2 regions of the Caballeronia sp. PC1 genome follow, and region 2 is predicted to be linked to the other one. Evidence: predicted binding sites of a transcription regulator. Region 2 holds the regulator's gene; the other holds the start of a gene.
The links. The regulator HrcA, encoded in region 2, represses chaperone genes, less so after heat shock. The targets are predictions, from matches to a motif close to TTAGCACTCNNNNNNNNNGAGTGCTAA.
Positions count from the first base shown of each region.

Region 1 (7,952 bases), 2.1 Mb from region 2:
CTCAAGGCGGCGCGCGACGGACAGGGAAACTCAGCAGCGACTCGTCATTCATTAGACGCGATACTTTTAACGACGGCCGCATGCTCGCAGGCTCGTTGCACCCATGAGGTTGCACCACTCGAACGGAACGAAAGGCGGAGGCAGACAATGAAAAGATGCGCGCGTTTCCAGAGGTTGCAGACTGTGCCGCGCCCGGCGTCGATCAGCGCGTTCGCGATGCTCGCCGCGTTAGCGCTCGCCGCCTGCCACGGCGGCAGCGATGACAACAACGGCGGCGGCACGCCGACCAACACGTTGCCGAATTTCGTCGCGGGCTCGGTGAACACACAGACTTACGACGGCGTCTCCGACGATCTGCTGACGGCCGGTCTCGGCAAGACGGGCCTGGCTTCGACGACCGCGCCGGGGATAGCGAACAACGCGGCGCCCACGGCGGCCGAACTGCGGCGGCTCGCCATCTACTCGAACTATCGCGCGCTCGTCGACATGTCGGCGAATGGCGGCTATGGCCGCTTCTGGGGGCCGAACGTCGATCTGAACGGCAACGACACGCTCGGCGAGGGCAAGATCGCGGGCAAGGAATACATCGCCTACGCGGACGACGGCAGCGGCACGCAGAACGTCAGCCTGCTCGTGCAGATTCCGGCGAGCTTCAATCCGGATCAGCCTTGCATCGTCACGGCGACGTCGTCGGGATCGCGCGGCGTCTACGGCGCGATCTCCGCGGCGGGCGAGTGGGGGCTCAAGCGCGGCTGCGCGGTCGCCTACAACGACAAGGGCGGCGGCAATGGCGCGCACGAGCTCGCGACCAGCCTCGTCACGATGATCGACGGCACGCTCGCCAGCACCACGCTCGCCGGGACCAAGGCCATCTTCAAGGCGAACGTGAGCGCGTCGTCGCTTTCGTCGTTCAATTCGGCTTTCCCGAACCGCTACGCGTACAAGCACGCGCATTCGCAACAGAATCCCGAAGCGAGCTGGGGCAAGAACACCTTGCAGGCGATTCAGTTCGCGTACTGGGCGCTCAACGACATGTTCGGGCCGGTGAGCGGCTCGACGCATCAGGTGCGCTACAACAAGGGCGACATCACGACGATCGCGTCGTCGGTGAGCAACGGCGGCGGCGCGGCGCTGGCGGCCGCGGAGCAGGACACCGACGGCTGGATCACGGCGGTCGTCGTCGGCGAGCCGCAGATCAATCTGAATCTGCCGCCGCAGGTTTCGGTGCGGCAGGGCGGCGTGCCGGTCGGCTCGTTCGGGAGGCCGCTCGCGGACTACACGACGCTCGCCAATCTGCTGCAACCATGCGCGGCGCTCGCGCCCGCCGCGGCCGGCGCGCCGTATCTGACGACGCTTCCGGTCGCGACGACCAACGCGATCCGCACGGCGCGCTGCGCGACGCTCGCCGCGAACGGGCTCGTCTCGGGCGGCAACACGGTCGCGCAGGCCACCGACGCGCTGAACCAGCTTCATCAGGCGGGTTATCAGACCGATTCGGATGCGCTCCAGGCGCCGATGTGGGACTCGCAGGCGGTGCCGGCCGTGGCCGTCACTTACGTCGATGCGTACATGAAGGCGAGCGTGCTCGACAACCTGTGCAACTTCAGCTTCGGCACGACCAACGCGGTCACGGGTGCGGCGGGCGTGGCGCCAGTCGTCTCGCCGATGCCGACGATCTTCGGCAACGGTAACGGCATTCCGCCGACGAACGGCATCAACCTCGTCTACAACGCCGGCACGGCGGGCGCGGCGGATCATCGCTTTGCCACGCCCGATGCCAGCTATCTCGGCGCGGCGTGTCTGCGCGGCCTATGGGCGAACGGCAATGCGACGATGGTCGACAGCGTGAACGCCATCCGCGTGAATGCGAACCTGCGCGGCAAGCCCGCGATCATCGTGCAGGGCCGCGCGGACGCGCTCGTGCCGATCAATCATGCGTCGCGCCCGTACCTCGGCGCGAATCGCGTGGCGGAGGGCAACAAGAGCCAGCTTTCGCTCTACGAGATCGCGAACGGCCAGCATTTCGACGCCTTCCTGTCCGTGGCGGGCTTCGACACGCGCTTCATTCCGGTGCATTACTACGATATTCAGGCGCTCAACCTGATGTGGAATCACCTGAAGAACAATGCCGCGTTGCCGCCCTCGCAAGTAGTGCGCGCAGTGGCGCGTGGCGGCACGCCCGGCTCGGCGCCCGCGCTCACGGCGTCGAACCTGCCGCCGATCGCGAGCGATCCGGGCGCGAACGCGATCACGGTGGGCGGCGGAACGGTGAACGTGCCGAATTGAACGCGGCGTCCCGGACCGGCGCTCAATGCGCCGGTGCGGACGCCGCGTTCGGCGCCGATGCGGCCACTGCCTCCGATGCGGCCGCTTGCGCCTGGCGCTTCGTTTCGGCCGCGGCATCCGATGCCTGGATGGCCGTCGCGGCTTCGGGCGTCTGCACGACGATCGGCGTCGGCGTGAGTTCGGGCGAACTGACGATGAGCGAGGGCGCGAGCGGCTTGCTCTTCACCTCATCGGACGCGATGGGCGAGCTGCGCGGCACCGTATTGAGGTAATGGCTCATCAGGTTGAAGAAGCGGTCGTAGAACTTGCCCGCGGGCACGGTCTCGCTCGAAATCTTGACCATCGCATCGCTGTTCGAACGGATCGGCAGCGAAAGCGAACCGAGCACCGAGAGGCCGACGCTCGCCGAGGTATCGCTCTTCTTGAGCGCGTAGCCGTCCTGCACGGCGTTCACGTAGGCGATGCTCTGGTTCGTCGCGTTCTCGCCCGGCGTGCACACGACGTGGAACGAGACGGCGACGTGCGTATCGGCGTTCGGCTGGAAATTCTTGGTGGCGTCGACGCTGTCGGGCTGGCCCATCGTCGTGAGAAAGCCTTGCGAGAGCAGTGCGCGGCGCGCGGCCTCGCAGGTTTCGTTGACGGTGGCGTCGAAGTTGTGCGCGAACGGGCTCGCGCCCGTGGTGAACAGTTCCTGCTGATAGCTCGGCGTGACCGCGCCGCGGCCTCCGCACGCGGCGAGAGCGACGAGTCCGAGAGAGGCGAGGGCGAGACGCGGGGACGGCATGGGCATGAGAGGCGGCGGGTCCAGAATTTGTGTCAACGACGGACACAAATTGTAGACCCGCCGGACTGGCCGATGAAAAAGCACAGTCTAAAAACATCGTCGAATCTATCGCTTACAGCGTGATGGAAGGCGCTAACTTCGTCGATTCATCGCTTCGAGTGCGATCGTATGGATTACGGACGGCTGAAGTCGACCGGGTTCGCCGCCGACGGACGCACGATGCGATCGATAAAGCTCAGACGGCTCGCATGCCCCGACGCCGACGCGTCTTCTTCCGCACCGCCAAACGACGATGCAGCGACGCCTTGCTGCGCATTGACGCGCGCCTCGGCGGCCTGGATGTCGGCGGGGTAATTGGTCTGGTCGCCGGTCGGGTTATAGCCGGCGCGTTCGAGCTGGACCAGCTCGGCGCGCACTTGCGCGCGGGTGACGGGACCGTCTTCGCGCGCCTGGGCGAAACTGGGCACGGCGAGCACGGCAGCGATGGCGAGGGCGGGAACGAGTGACTTGAACATGATGACCTCCGAATGCTGATTTAGGGAACGTTGCGGGTGGTGAGGTGTCTCTCCACTGCTTCGTCGTTGAGAAGCAGTCTAAGCCGCAGCGTCCTAGGTAAAAACCCTGATCTGAACAAATCAGCCTTCGCGAATCAGCATTAATCGCGTCTATCGGGTGCTCGGTCTTCATTGTTTATATTGAAGTCGATGCGCGCGATGCCTTGTCCTACGGGATTCCCCGCTCGCTCCCCTCCTTGAAATTGTCAAACTCGGTCCATATAATTGGCACTCACTGCACGAGAGTGCTAACAAGATTGCCGTCCGAAGAGAATGTTCTCCTAGGACGGGTTTTCCCGCGTTTTCAGTCTCAATCAAGAGAGGAGTGTGTATGAACCTTCGTCCTTTGCACGATCGCGTTATCGTCAAGCGTCTGGACCAGGAAACCAAGACCGCATCGGGCATCGTGATTCCGGAAGCTGCGGCTGAGAAGCCGGATCAAGGCGAAGTCCTGGCCATCGGCCCGGGCAAGCGCGATGACAAGGGCGCGCAAATCGCGCTCGACGTGAAGGTCGGCGACCGCGTGCTGTTCGGCAAGTACGCCGGCCAGACCGTCAAGGTCGACGGGCAGGAACTGCTCGTCATGCGCGAAGAAGACATCATGGCCGTTCTGGTCAAGTAAGCATCCTTCCTGCACGTTCGGCTTCGCGCGATCTCGCTTTCTCAAGCGCCGCAGCGAAGCCTGCACACTGAATAGACTCAAGGAGTTTGGATATGGCAGCTAAAGAAGTCACTTTTGGCGATTCCGCACGCGCCAAGATGGTCGAAGGCGTGAACATCCTGGCCAACGCGGTCAAGGTCACGCTGGGTCCGAAGGGCCGCAACGTCGTGCTCGAGCGCTCTTTCGGCGGCCCGACGGTCACGAAGGACGGTGTTTCGGTCGCGAAGGAAATCGAACTGAAGGACAAGCTCCAGAACATGGGCGCGCAGATGGTCAAGGAAGTCGCTTCCAAGACCAGCGACAACGCAGGTGACGGCACCACGACCGCTACCGTGCTCGCGCAATCGATCGTCCGCGAAGGCATGAAGTACGTCGCATCGGGCATGAACCCGATGGACCTGAAGCGCGGCATCGACAAGGCTGTTGCAGCCGCAATCGAAGAACTGCGCAAGATCAGCAAGCCCTGCACGACCAACAAGGAAATCGCACAAGTCGGCGCGATCTCGGCGAACAGCGACACGTCGATCGGCGATCGCATCGCTGAAGCGATGGACAAGGTCGGCAAGGAAGGCGTCATCACCGTCGAAGACGGCAAGTCGCTGCAAGACGAACTCGACGTTGTGGAAGGCATGCAGTTCGACCGCGGCTACCTGTCGCCGTACTTCATCAACAACCCGGACAAGCAAGTCGCCGTCCTCGAAAACCCGTTCGTGCTGCTGCACGACAAGAAGGTTTCGAACATCCGCGATCTGCTGCCGGTGCTGGAACAAGTTGCAAAGGCTGGCCGTCCGCTGCTGATCATCGCTGAAGACGTCGAAGGCGAAGCGCTGGCGACGCTGGTCGTCAACAACATCCGCGGCATCCTGAAGACCGTTGCTGTTAAGGCTCCGGGCTTCGGCGACCGTCGCAAGGCCATGCTGGAAGACATCGCGATCCTGACCGGCGGTCAAGTGGTTGCGGAAGAAACCGGCCTCACGCTCGAGAAGGCAACGCTGGCTGAACTGGGCCAGGCGAAGCGCATCGAAGTGGGCAAGGAAAACACGACGATCATCGACGGCGCTGGCGAAGCCGTGAACATCGAAGCGCGCGTGAAGCAAGTGCGCACGCAGATCGAAGAAGCAACGTCGGATTACGACCGTGAAAAGCTGCAAGAACGCGTGGCCAAGCTGGCCGGCGGCGTTGCGGTGATCAAGGTCGGCGCTGCGACCGAAGTCGAAATGAAGGAAAAGAAGGCACGTGTCGAAGACGCACTGCACGCAACGCGCGCAGCGGTGGAAGAAGGCATCGTGGCTGGCGGCGGCGTTGCGCTGATCCGCGCTCGCAAGGCGATCGAAGGCGTGAAGGGCGCGAATGCGGACCAGGACGCTGGCATCAAGATCGTGCTGCGCGCAATGGAAGAGCCGCTGCGTCAGATCGTCACAAACGGCGGCGAAGAAGCATCGGTGGTCGTGGCGGCGGTTGCTCAGGGTTCGGGCAACTACGGCTACAACGCGGCGACCGGCGAGTACGGCGACCTGGTTGAAGCCGGCGTCGTCGACCCGACGAAGGTCACGCGCACCGCGCTGCAAAACGCGGCATCGGTGGCAGGCCTGCTGCTGACGACCGACGCAGCCGTTGCCGAACTGCCGAAGGAAGATGCTCCGATGCCTGGCGGCATGCCCGGCGGCATGGGCGGCATGGGCATGGACATGTAAGCAGGCGAAAGCCGATTACATCGGCGCGGGTCTCGAAAGAGGCTCGCGTCATGCCAAAAGAAAACCCGCAGCGATGCGGGTTTTTTTTCGCCTAGTTCTTTTCGCCTAGTTCATTTGTTCATCTCATCGCGCAACTTCTGCGCCGCGGCCTTGTAGTCGTACGTCGGATAAAACTCCGTGCGATAGCCACCCCAGGCGGTCGTTTCGATCGCCCGGTTCACTTCGCGCAGGCGGTCTGCGGGCACGCGCAGCGTCACGACTTGGCCGATGCCCATCATCACGTACCACGACACCACTTCGATGCCCGGCGGCGGGAACGTCTTGAAGTAGCCCTGTTCCTTCAATTGCTGATTGATCTGCGGCAGCGTCTTCGATTCGTCGTGCTTGAGGAAGATCGTCAGCAGGAAGGTGCCGTCGCCCGCGGGTGTGGCGTTCTGCGCCTGACCCGGCGCGCTGAAACCAAGCAGTGAGGCGAGCAGCGTGGCTCCGATCAGGCGTGCAAGACGTTCTGCCGGTTTTCGCATCGGGCAATCCTCCAGAGAGTCAGACCTTGTGGTGAATCCGCAAGCGCTCCATCAGATGCAGCGCATTGGGCTGCGCGTTGCCTTCCGCCGTGTTGTCGAAGACGCACCAGACCTCGGCCGTCTTCTTCGCGCGCGCGTGCAGCGTGTGGGCGAGATCGTCGAGGTAGGTGTAGTTGTAGGAAGACTTGTAGAGCTCGGGCGAGCCGTGCAGCCGAACGTACACGAGCGAGGTGTCCGCGCGATGCTTGATCTCGCAATCGTCGGGAATCGGGTCGGCGTCCACGTAGGCGATGTGATGCGCCTTCAGCAGCGCCGCCGCATGCGTGGTGAACCAGCTTTGTTCGCGCGCCTCGCACGCCACCGGCAGCTTCGTGCGCTCGCGCAGCGCCTTGAAAAATGTCTCGGCGATTTCATGATCGAAGGGCAGGCTCGGCGGCAGTTGCACGAGCCAGCAGCCGAGCTTGTCGCCGAGTTGCCCGGCCGCGTGAAGAAATTCGTCGAGCAAGGCTTCGGAGTTCGCGAGCCGCGCATCGTGCGTGATCGCCTTCGGCAGCTTGACGGAAAAGCGGAACGAATCGGGCACGCTCTCCGCCCAGTGCGCGTAGGTCTGTTCGCGATGCGGCTTGTAGAAGCTGGTGTTGATCTCGACGCACGTGAGCACGTGCGAGTAGCGTTCGAGATGCGTGCCTTCGTGCGGAAAACTGGCCGAGACGGCGCTCGACAGGCCCCAGCCCGCGCAGCCAATGCGGATCGCGCCTTGCGGGCCGGGCTTGTGCAGATGGGGCAGTCGATATGGCATGCGCTCGCGTGGCCTCCCTTATTGAATTCGTCGACGCGGAAATCTTTGACGCGAAATCAGTGGCGCGCTTCTCCGGGCAGTCCGGGCGGATCGTCGGGCAGCGAGGACGCGTCGCTGTCTTCATCCGCGTCGTTCGAACGCGCCCAGAAGAAGCGGTCCGGCAGATACGCGCCCATGCCGGGGCGGAACGCGGCGCGTGCGGCCTGGAAGACGTATTCCTGCGCCTCGCGCGCGGCCTCGGCCGGCTCCTGGCCGTTGGCGAGCAGCGCGGCGACCGCCGAGCCGAGCGTATCGGTCAGGCCCATGATGCGTTGCACGCTGCGCTCCCACGTGTCCTGCCGCACCTGGCCCTCCTCGCTGTAGAGCGTGTTGACGTGCCGGTGCGTGCCGGTTTCCATCGCGAGCACGTACTCGCAGCCCTGCGCGAGGATGTGCGAAATCGCGGAATCCAGCGTGGGCGATTCGGCGTCGCTGTCCGGCTGCGCGAGTTGCAGTAGCGTGGCGTGATCGGCAATCAGCATGGTGGTTTGCGGCACGAGCAGATCGGCGAGCGATTCGCGCAGCTCGTCGGCGGACAGAACGTGTTCGTCGTCGAGCGTGAAATCCGGCGCGAGGATCAGCGGCACGTCGTCGTAGTCGGAAACGACTTC
Region 1 covers NZ_JAJUBH010000001.1:68,609-76,560, forward strand. Annotated here, with positions in the region: gene LY284_RS00375 (3-hydroxybutyrate oligomer hydrolase family protein) at 217-2,286, shown strand; gene LY284_RS00380 (DUF2242 domain-containing protein) at 2,309-3,076, opposite strand; gene LY284_RS00385 (DUF4148 domain-containing protein) at 3,244-3,585, opposite strand; gene LY284_RS00390 (co-chaperone GroES) at 3,956-4,246, shown strand; gene groL (chaperonin GroEL) at 4,339-5,979, shown strand; gene LY284_RS00400 (hypothetical protein) at 6,090-6,503, opposite strand; gene LY284_RS00405 (DUF72 domain-containing protein) at 6,523-7,302, opposite strand; gene LY284_RS00410 (hydroxymethylpyrimidine/phosphomethylpyrimidine kinase) at 7,359-7,952, opposite strand, start outside.
Region 1: a site for HrcA is predicted at 3,850-3,876, ahead of LY284_RS00390 (co-chaperone GroES). Genes of this name have one in related genera too.

Region 2 (7,952 bases):
CTCACTTCTTCCCATTCGCCCGGCTGCGGCGCGAGCTTGTCGAACTCGCTCAGTTGCCACGCGAGGCGCTCGCGCTCCAGTTGCAGTTCGCGGTCGCGGCTCTGCGCGGCCTCGACCGCCTGCTGCGCGTCGCGCATCGCGCGCCACGCGCGGTTCACGGCGCCGGCGGTGTCGAGCAGTTGCGCGTGCGTGTCGAAGAGTTCGCGTTGTGCATCCGGGCGCATCAGCAGTTGATGCGCGTGCTGCCCGTGAATATCGACGAGCATTTCGCCCACTTCGCGCAGTTGCGCGAGCGTCGCCGGCGTGCCGTTGATGAACGCGCGCGAGCGGCCGCCCGAATCGATCACCCGGCGCAGCATGACCGAATCGCCGTCCTGCGTGAGCGCATGCTCGTCCAGCCAGTGCGTGACGACCGGATGCGTTGCGAATTCAGCGGTGATGTCCGCGCGTGCCTGACCGGTGCGCACGACGCTCGCGTCGCCGCGCGCGCCGAGCGTGAGCGCGAGGGCGTCGATCAGAATCGACTTGCCCGCGCCGGTTTCACCCGAAAAGACCGTGAAGCCTGGATCGAAATCGATATCCAGTGTTGCGACGATGACGAAATCTCGAATCGAAAGATGACGGAGCATGGACGCTTCGGAAGGGGAAATCGGTAGTTCAGAGAGAAGAGGCGTCCTGCGACGGATGCTCGTTCCAGTGCAGCTTCTTGCGCAGCGTCGCGTAGGTGCTGTAGCCGACCGGATGCAGCACCGGCACCGTATGCTTGGAGCGCCGCACTTCGATGGCGTCGTTCAGCTCGACGGCGGTGAACGACTGCATGTCGAAGTTCACGTTCACGTCGCGCCCGGCGATGATCTGAATGGTCACTTTGGAGTCGTCGGACAGCACGATCGGACGATTCGACAGCGAGTGCGGCGCGATCGGCACGAGCACGAAACCTTGCAACTGCGGATGCAGGATCGGCCCCGCGGACGACAGCGCATAGGCGGTCGAGCCGGTCGGCGTGGCGACGATCAGGCCGTCCGAGCGCTGGTTGTACATGAAGTGGCCATCGACGGACACGCGCAGCTCCGCCATGCCGGAGAAGCCGCTACGGTTCACGACGACATCGTTGAAGGCGAGCGCGTGGTAGATCGGCTTGTCGTTGCGCACGATGCGCGCTTCGAGCAGGCTGCGCTCCTCGCGCTCGAACTGGCCGGCGAGCAGCTGCGGCACGATCTCGCGCATGGCCTTGAGCGGAATGTCCGTGATGAAGCCGAGCCGCCCGTGATTCACGCCGATGAGCGGCGTCTTGTACGGCGCGAGCTGCCGGCCGATGCCGAGCATCGTGCCGTCGCCGCCGAGCACGATCGCGACGTCCGCGCGCGCGCCCATCTCGGCGATGGACAGCGCCGGGAATTCCGTGACGCCGACGTCCTTCGCGGTGCCCGCCTCGAACACGACCTCGAACCCTTGCTGCGCAAGGAGATCGGCGAGCGCTCTCAGCGGCGCCTCGATGCCCGGCGTGTTGGTGCGCCCCACGAGGGCGACGGTCTTGAATTGGCCAATTTCCATGCCGGCATTACACCATAGTCAGAGAGCGAAAAGAACCGTGGGTGACGGCCTCCGGACGCGCTTTCGCGGGGCCGCGCGACGCCGCACGGGCGGGCCCGCCGTTTCTCGCTAGAATGGAGCGGACGTTGAACGCGGCGCACGCGGCGCGGCTCGCCGCCCCCCGACTCGTTGAGCTAGAATTTGCCCATGCTAGACCCACGTGCACAAACCCTCCTGAAAACGTTGATCGAGCGCTACATCGCCGAAGGTCAGCCGGTCGGTTCGCGCACGTTATCACGTCATTCGGGCCTCGAACTGAGCCCCGCGACGATCCGCAACGTCATGTCGGACCTGGAAGAGCTCGGCCTGGTCGCGAGTCCGCATACGTCGGCGGGCCGCATTCCCACGCCGCGCGGCTACCGGCTCTTCGTCGACACGATGCTGACTGTAGAAGGCCCCGAAGACGAAGCGATGACCACTGCGGTCAAGACCCGCCTGCAAGGCGAGGAGCCGCAGAAGATCGTCGCGGCGGCGGCGAGCGTGCTGTCCAATCTCTCGTCGTTCGCGGGCGTCGTGCTCACGCCGCGCCGCAGCCACATGTTCAAGCAGATCGAGTTCATGCGGCTGTCGGACAAGCGCATTCTGCTCATCATCGTGACACCGGAAGGCGATGTCCAGAACCGCATGATGGCCACGCAGCGCGACTACTCGCCCTCGCAGCTCGTCGAGGCCTCCAATTACATCAACGCGCATTTCGCGGGCCTGTCCTTCGACGAAGTGCGCCGGCGTCTGCGCGAGGAAATCGACCAGTTGCATGGCGACATGACCGCGCTCATGCAGGCCGCCGTGGTCGCGAGCACCGCCGAGACGGACCCCACGGACACCGTGCTGATTTCCGGCGAGCGCAACCTGCTGGAAGTGGCGGACCTTTCGTCCGACATGGCACGGCTGCGCAAGCTGTTCGACTTGTTCGACCAAAAGACGAGCCTCCTGCAATTGCTGGATGTTTCGAGTCACGCGCAAGGCGTGCAGATTTTCATCGGCGGAGAATCGAATCTCGTGCCGATCGAGGAAATGAGCGTCGTGACGGCGCCGTACGAAGTCAACGGCAAGATCGTCGGCACGCTCGGCGTGATCGGCCCGACGCGCATGGCGTACAACCGCGTCATTCCGATCGTGGACATCACCGCGCGTTTGCTGTCGATGTCGCTCAGTCATCAGTGACATCCTGGCGCATCGCGCACGGGTCCGCCACTAGGCCGTTCGGCCAATGATGCGTCGAGAAGCGCGCCGCTATAATGGCTTCACCTTTTCCGACGACGACCTTCCGGCCCGCTTCCCCTATGCGTTTCGACCTCGAGTTGCCCTCGCAGCCCAGCGCTTCGCATCGCGTCGCGGTGCTGCTGATCAATCTCGGCACGCCGGACGCGCCCACGCCGCGAGCGGTGCGCAAATATCTGGCGCAGTTTCTGTCCGATCCGCGCGTCGTCGAAATTCCTGCGTTCGTCTGGCAGATCATTCTGCGCGGCGCGATCCTGCCGTTCCGCTCGCGCGCGTCGGCCAGGAAATACGCGCAAGTGTGGATGCCGGAAGGCTCGCCGCTGCGCGTGCACACGGAAAAGCAGGTCGAGGGGCTGCGGCGGCTTTTCGCGGCGAACGACTATCACGTGATCGTCGATTACGCGATGCGCTATGGCACGCCCGGCATCGGCGCGATGCTCAATCAACTGAAGCTCGAAGGCGCGGACCGCATTCTGCTGCTGCCGATGTATCCGCAATATTCGTCGTCCACGACAGCCACCGCGTTCGACGACGCGTTTGCTGCGCTCAGGCGCGTGCGCAATCAGCCCGAGGTCCGCACGATCCGCCATTACGCGGATCATCCGGCATATATCGCCGCGCTCGCGGAGCAGGTGCGCGACTACTGGCGGCATCACGGCGCGCCCGACTTCGCCGCCGGCGACAAGCTCGTGCTGAGCTTTCACGGCGTGCCCAAGCGCACGATGGACCTTGGCGATCCCTATCACGACCAGTGCCAGCAGACCGGCTCGCTGCTGACGTCCGCGCTCGGGCTCACGCCGGTCGAGTGCCGCGTGACGTTCCAGTCGCGCTTCGGCCGCGCGGAGTGGCTGCAGCCGTACACCGCGCCGACGGTCGCGGAACTGGGCGCGGGCGGCGTCGCGCGCGTGGACGTGTTCTGCCCGGGCTTCACGGCCGATTGCCTGGAGACCATCGAGGAAATCGGCATCGAGGTGCGTGACGAATTCCTGAAGGCCGGCGGCAAGCATTTTCACCGCATCGCCTGCCTCAATTCGTCGCCCGCGTGGATCAAGGCGCTGGGAGAGATCGCCGCGCAGCATCTTCAGGGATGGCCGGTGCAGACCGTGCAGCCGCTCACGGCCGTCGCCTGAACGCGGCTTTAGGAAAGATCGCTGATGAACTACAAGATTTCGACGGAACCCGGCGCGCGTTTGCGCATCGACAAATGGTTATGGGCGGCGCGCTTCTTCAAGACGCGTTCGCTCGCAAGCGATGCGGTCGAAAAAGGCCGCGTGAAGATCGGCGGCGCGAACGTGAAACCGTCGAAGGACGTGCGTATCGGGGATATCGTCGAGATCGATATCGAGCGGCTCGTCTGGCAGGTCGAAGTGCTCGGCGTGTGCGACGTGCGCGGCCCGGCGACGGTCGCGCAGACGCTTTATGCCGAAACCGAAGAAGGGCGCGCCAAGCGCGTGGCCGAAGCCGAGCGCCGCAAGCATTTCCGCGAGCCCGCGGCCAACATGCAAGGCAGGCCGACGAAGCGCGACCGGCGCGTCATCGACAAATTTTCAGATCCGGACTGAAGAAGCTTTCCATGGTCGCGTGAACACCGCCGTACTCGATGTTACGGTCGGTCACGGCGCCGGACATGCAAATGGTGGTCGTTCCCGCGACGAGTACCAGGGCGACCACCGCGATAGCAAAGGTCAGTTTCATGGTACCCCCAAGAGCGGGTTGCCCGGTCAGTGTTCGGCCGGGTCAGGAAACGGGCATGGGCTGAAGCGGATTGAAGCATTCGTAGGATTAGGGTTAACGTGCTTCCTGCGGTGCTTTTTCGAAGTGTAGGCGACTTAGGGCTTTCCCTCAATCTGAAGTTGGCGCGGCGCGCTGAAGTGTCTGTTCCGGGTCATTTTCGCGCCACCGAGGGGCGGATAAATTCATCCGAAGCCTTGAAAAAGTCCTGGACGCCCCAATTTCCGCCGCTAGTGCGAAAAACGCGGCCCCGGTGATCAACGGCCGCTTTCGCATCCGACTCAACTCACAGCAATACACATTCAGCGACATGGAAAACACGCAAGAGAATTCAGCGAGCCAGAACCCGGCGCCCGCCGACGAAAACGCGCGCCAGGCCGCCGACACGACCAACGCCACGGCTCAGCAGCCGCAGGCCGCACCGGCGGACGCGGCTGCCGCGCCGCAAGCGGCGCCGAATGAGGCCGAAAGCGCCCTCGCCGAAGCGCAGGCCACGATTGCCGCGCTCAAGGAAGATTTTCTGCGCGCCAAGGCCGAAGCGGAAAACGTGCGCCGCCGCAGCCAGGAAGACGTCGCGAAGGCGCATAAATTCGCCATCGAAAATTTCGCGGAAAACCTGCTGCCCGTGCTCGACAGCCTCGAAGCCGCGCTTGCGGATCAATCGTCGGATCTCGCCAAGGTGCGCGAGGGCGTCGAACTGACGCTGCGCCAGTTGACGGGCGCGCTCGAGAAAGGCCGCGTGATCGCGGTGAATCCGGTCGGCGAGAAATTCGATCCGCATCGCCACCAGGCCATTTCGATGGTGCCGGCGGAGCAGGACCCGAATACCGTCGTCACGGTGCTGCAAAAGGGCTACGTCATCGCCGACCGCGTCTTGCGCCCGGCGCTCGTGACGGTCGCCGCGCCGAAGTAACGCGCATGACCCGCGTCGCCGCCGGCGAACTTCGGCGGCGACCGGCCGGCATGGCGTCCCGCGCAAAAAAAGTTATAGACCGCATCGCTTTCAGGGTCTTGAAATCGAAACTGGCGCTCTTATCTTGCGTACAGGTATGAATTTTGGGCGTTCGGCCCGGTAAATCGGCATAAGCCGGCGTGGGGCGCGTAGTCCCGCCCGCCGCAACGCCACCGCGATCAAAGTTAGGAGAGTGATAAAAAATGGGCAAAATCATCGGTATCGACCTCGGCACCACGAACTCGTGCGTGGCGCTGATGGAAGGCAATCAGGTCAAGGTCATCGAGAACTCGGAAGGCGCGCGCACCACGCCGTCGATCATCGCGTACATGGATGACAACGAGATCCTCGTCGGCGCGCCCGCCAAGCGCCAGTCGGTCACGAACCCGCGCAACACGCTGTACGCGGTCAAGCGCCTGATCGGCCGCCGCTTCGACGAAAAGGAAGTGCAGAAGGACATCGGCCTGATGCCGTACAAGATCGTCAAGCACGACAACGGCGACGCATGGGTCGAAGCGCACGGCGCGAAGCTCGCGCCTTCGCAGGTTTCCGCCGAAGTGCTGCGCAAGATGAAGAAGACCGCTGAAGACTACCTCGGCGAGCCGGTGACGGAAGCCGTCATCACGGTTCCGGCGTACTTCAACGACAGCCAGCGTCAGGCAACGAAGGACGCGGGCCGCATCGCCGGTCTGGAAGTCAAGCGCATCATCAACGAGCCGACGGCGGCCGCGCTCGCGTTCGGTCTGGACAAGGCCGAAAAGGGCGACCGCAAGATCGCCGTGTTCGACCTGGGCGGCGGCACGTTCGACATTTCGATCATCGAAATCGCGGACGTGGACGGCGAAATGCAGTTCGAAGTGCTCTCGACGAACGGCGACACGTTCCTCGGCGGTGAAGACTTCGACCAGCGCATCATCGATTACATCATCGGCGAGTTCAAGAAAGAGCAGGGCGTCGATCTGTCGAAAGACGTGCTCGCGCTGCAACGCCTGAAGGAAGCCGCTGAAAAGGCGAAGATCGAACTGTCGTCGACGGCGCAGACCGACATCAACCTGCCGTACATCACGGCGGACGCGTCGGGTCCGAAGCACTTGAACCTCAAGTTCACGCGCGCCAAGCTCGAAGCGCTCGTCGAAGAACTGATCGAACGCACGATCGAACCGTGCCGCATCGCGATCAAGGACGCGGGCGTGAAGGTCGGCGAAATCGACGACGTGATCCTCGTCGGCGGCATGACGCGCATGCCGAAGGTGCAGGAAAAGGTGAAGGAGTTCTTCGGCAAGGACCCGCGCCGTGACGTGAACCCGGACGAAGCCGTGGCCGTGGGCGCCGCAATTCAAGGTCAGGTTCTGTCGGGCGACCGCAAGGACGTGCTGCTGCTCGACGTGACGCCTTTGTCGCTCGGCATCGAGACGCTCGGCGGCGTGATGACGAAGATGATCAACAAGAACACGACCATCCCGACGAAGCACGCGCAAGTGTATTCGACGGCGGACGACAACCAGGGCGCCGTGACGATCAAGGTGTTCCAGGGCGAGCGCGAAATGGCCGCGGGCAACAAGCTGCTCGGCGAATTCAACCTCGAAGGCATTCCGCCCGCACCGCGCGGCACGCCGCAGATCGAAGTGACCTTCGACATCGACGCGAACGGCATTCTGCACGTCGGCGCGAAGGACAAGGCGACGGGCAAGGAAAACAAGATCACCATCAAGGCGAACTCGGGTCTGACCGACGCGGAAATCGACAAGATGGTGAAGGACGCCGAAGCCAACGCCGAGGAAGATCACAAGCTGCGCGAACTGGCCGATGCCCGCAATCAGGGCGACGCGCTGGTGCACAGCACGAAGAAGGCCGTTGCCGAGTACGGCGACAAGGTCGACGCTTCGGACAAGGAGAAGATCGAAGCCGCGCTGAAGGACCTCGAAGACGCGCTGAAGGACAACGCGTCGGACAAGGCCACGATCGACGCGAAGGTCGAAGCGCTGTCGCAAGCCTCGCAGAAGCTCGGCGAGAAGATGTACGCCGACATGCAGGCGCAGCAAGGCGCGGCGGGCGCGGCCGCGGGTGCGGCAGGCGCGGGCGCATCGGCGGAAGCGGGCGCGAGCCAGCAGCACGACGACGTCGTGGATGCCGACTTCAAGGAAGTGAAGAAGGACTAAGCCGGGTGAGGCGCGTGGGCGGCAACGTCCACGCGCCTTTTCGGTGGTGTCACCGGGACGCGTTTTGCGTCTGACGTGGAACGCGCCTGGCGAGCCTTTTGGGCTCTCCGGGCACGTTGTTTTTAGAGGCGCGTTGCTTCAGGCGAGGCGCAAGAGTTTTACGCGCGGGTTGCAGCATGGAACCCGCAGCATCTGAGAGGAACCGTCGCGTGACGCGCGGCGGCAGCGAACCGACATGGCGAAACGGGATTACTACGACGTTCTGGGCGTGGCGAAGAACGCGAGCGACGACGAGA
Region 2 covers NZ_JAJUBH010000001.1:2,199,040-2,206,991, reverse strand. Annotated here, with positions in the region: gene recN (DNA repair protein RecN) at 1-629, opposite strand, end outside; gene LY284_RS10585 (NAD kinase) at 658-1,554, opposite strand; gene hrcA (heat-inducible transcriptional repressor HrcA) at 1,741-2,757, shown strand; gene hemH (ferrochelatase) at 2,877-3,944, shown strand; gene LY284_RS10570 (RNA-binding S4 domain-containing protein) at 3,969-4,376, shown strand; gene LY284_RS10565 (hypothetical protein) at 4,348-4,509, opposite strand; gene grpE (nucleotide exchange factor GrpE) at 4,856-5,458, shown strand; gene dnaK (molecular chaperone DnaK) at 5,701-7,656, shown strand; gene dnaJ (molecular chaperone DnaJ) at 7,892-7,952, shown strand, end outside.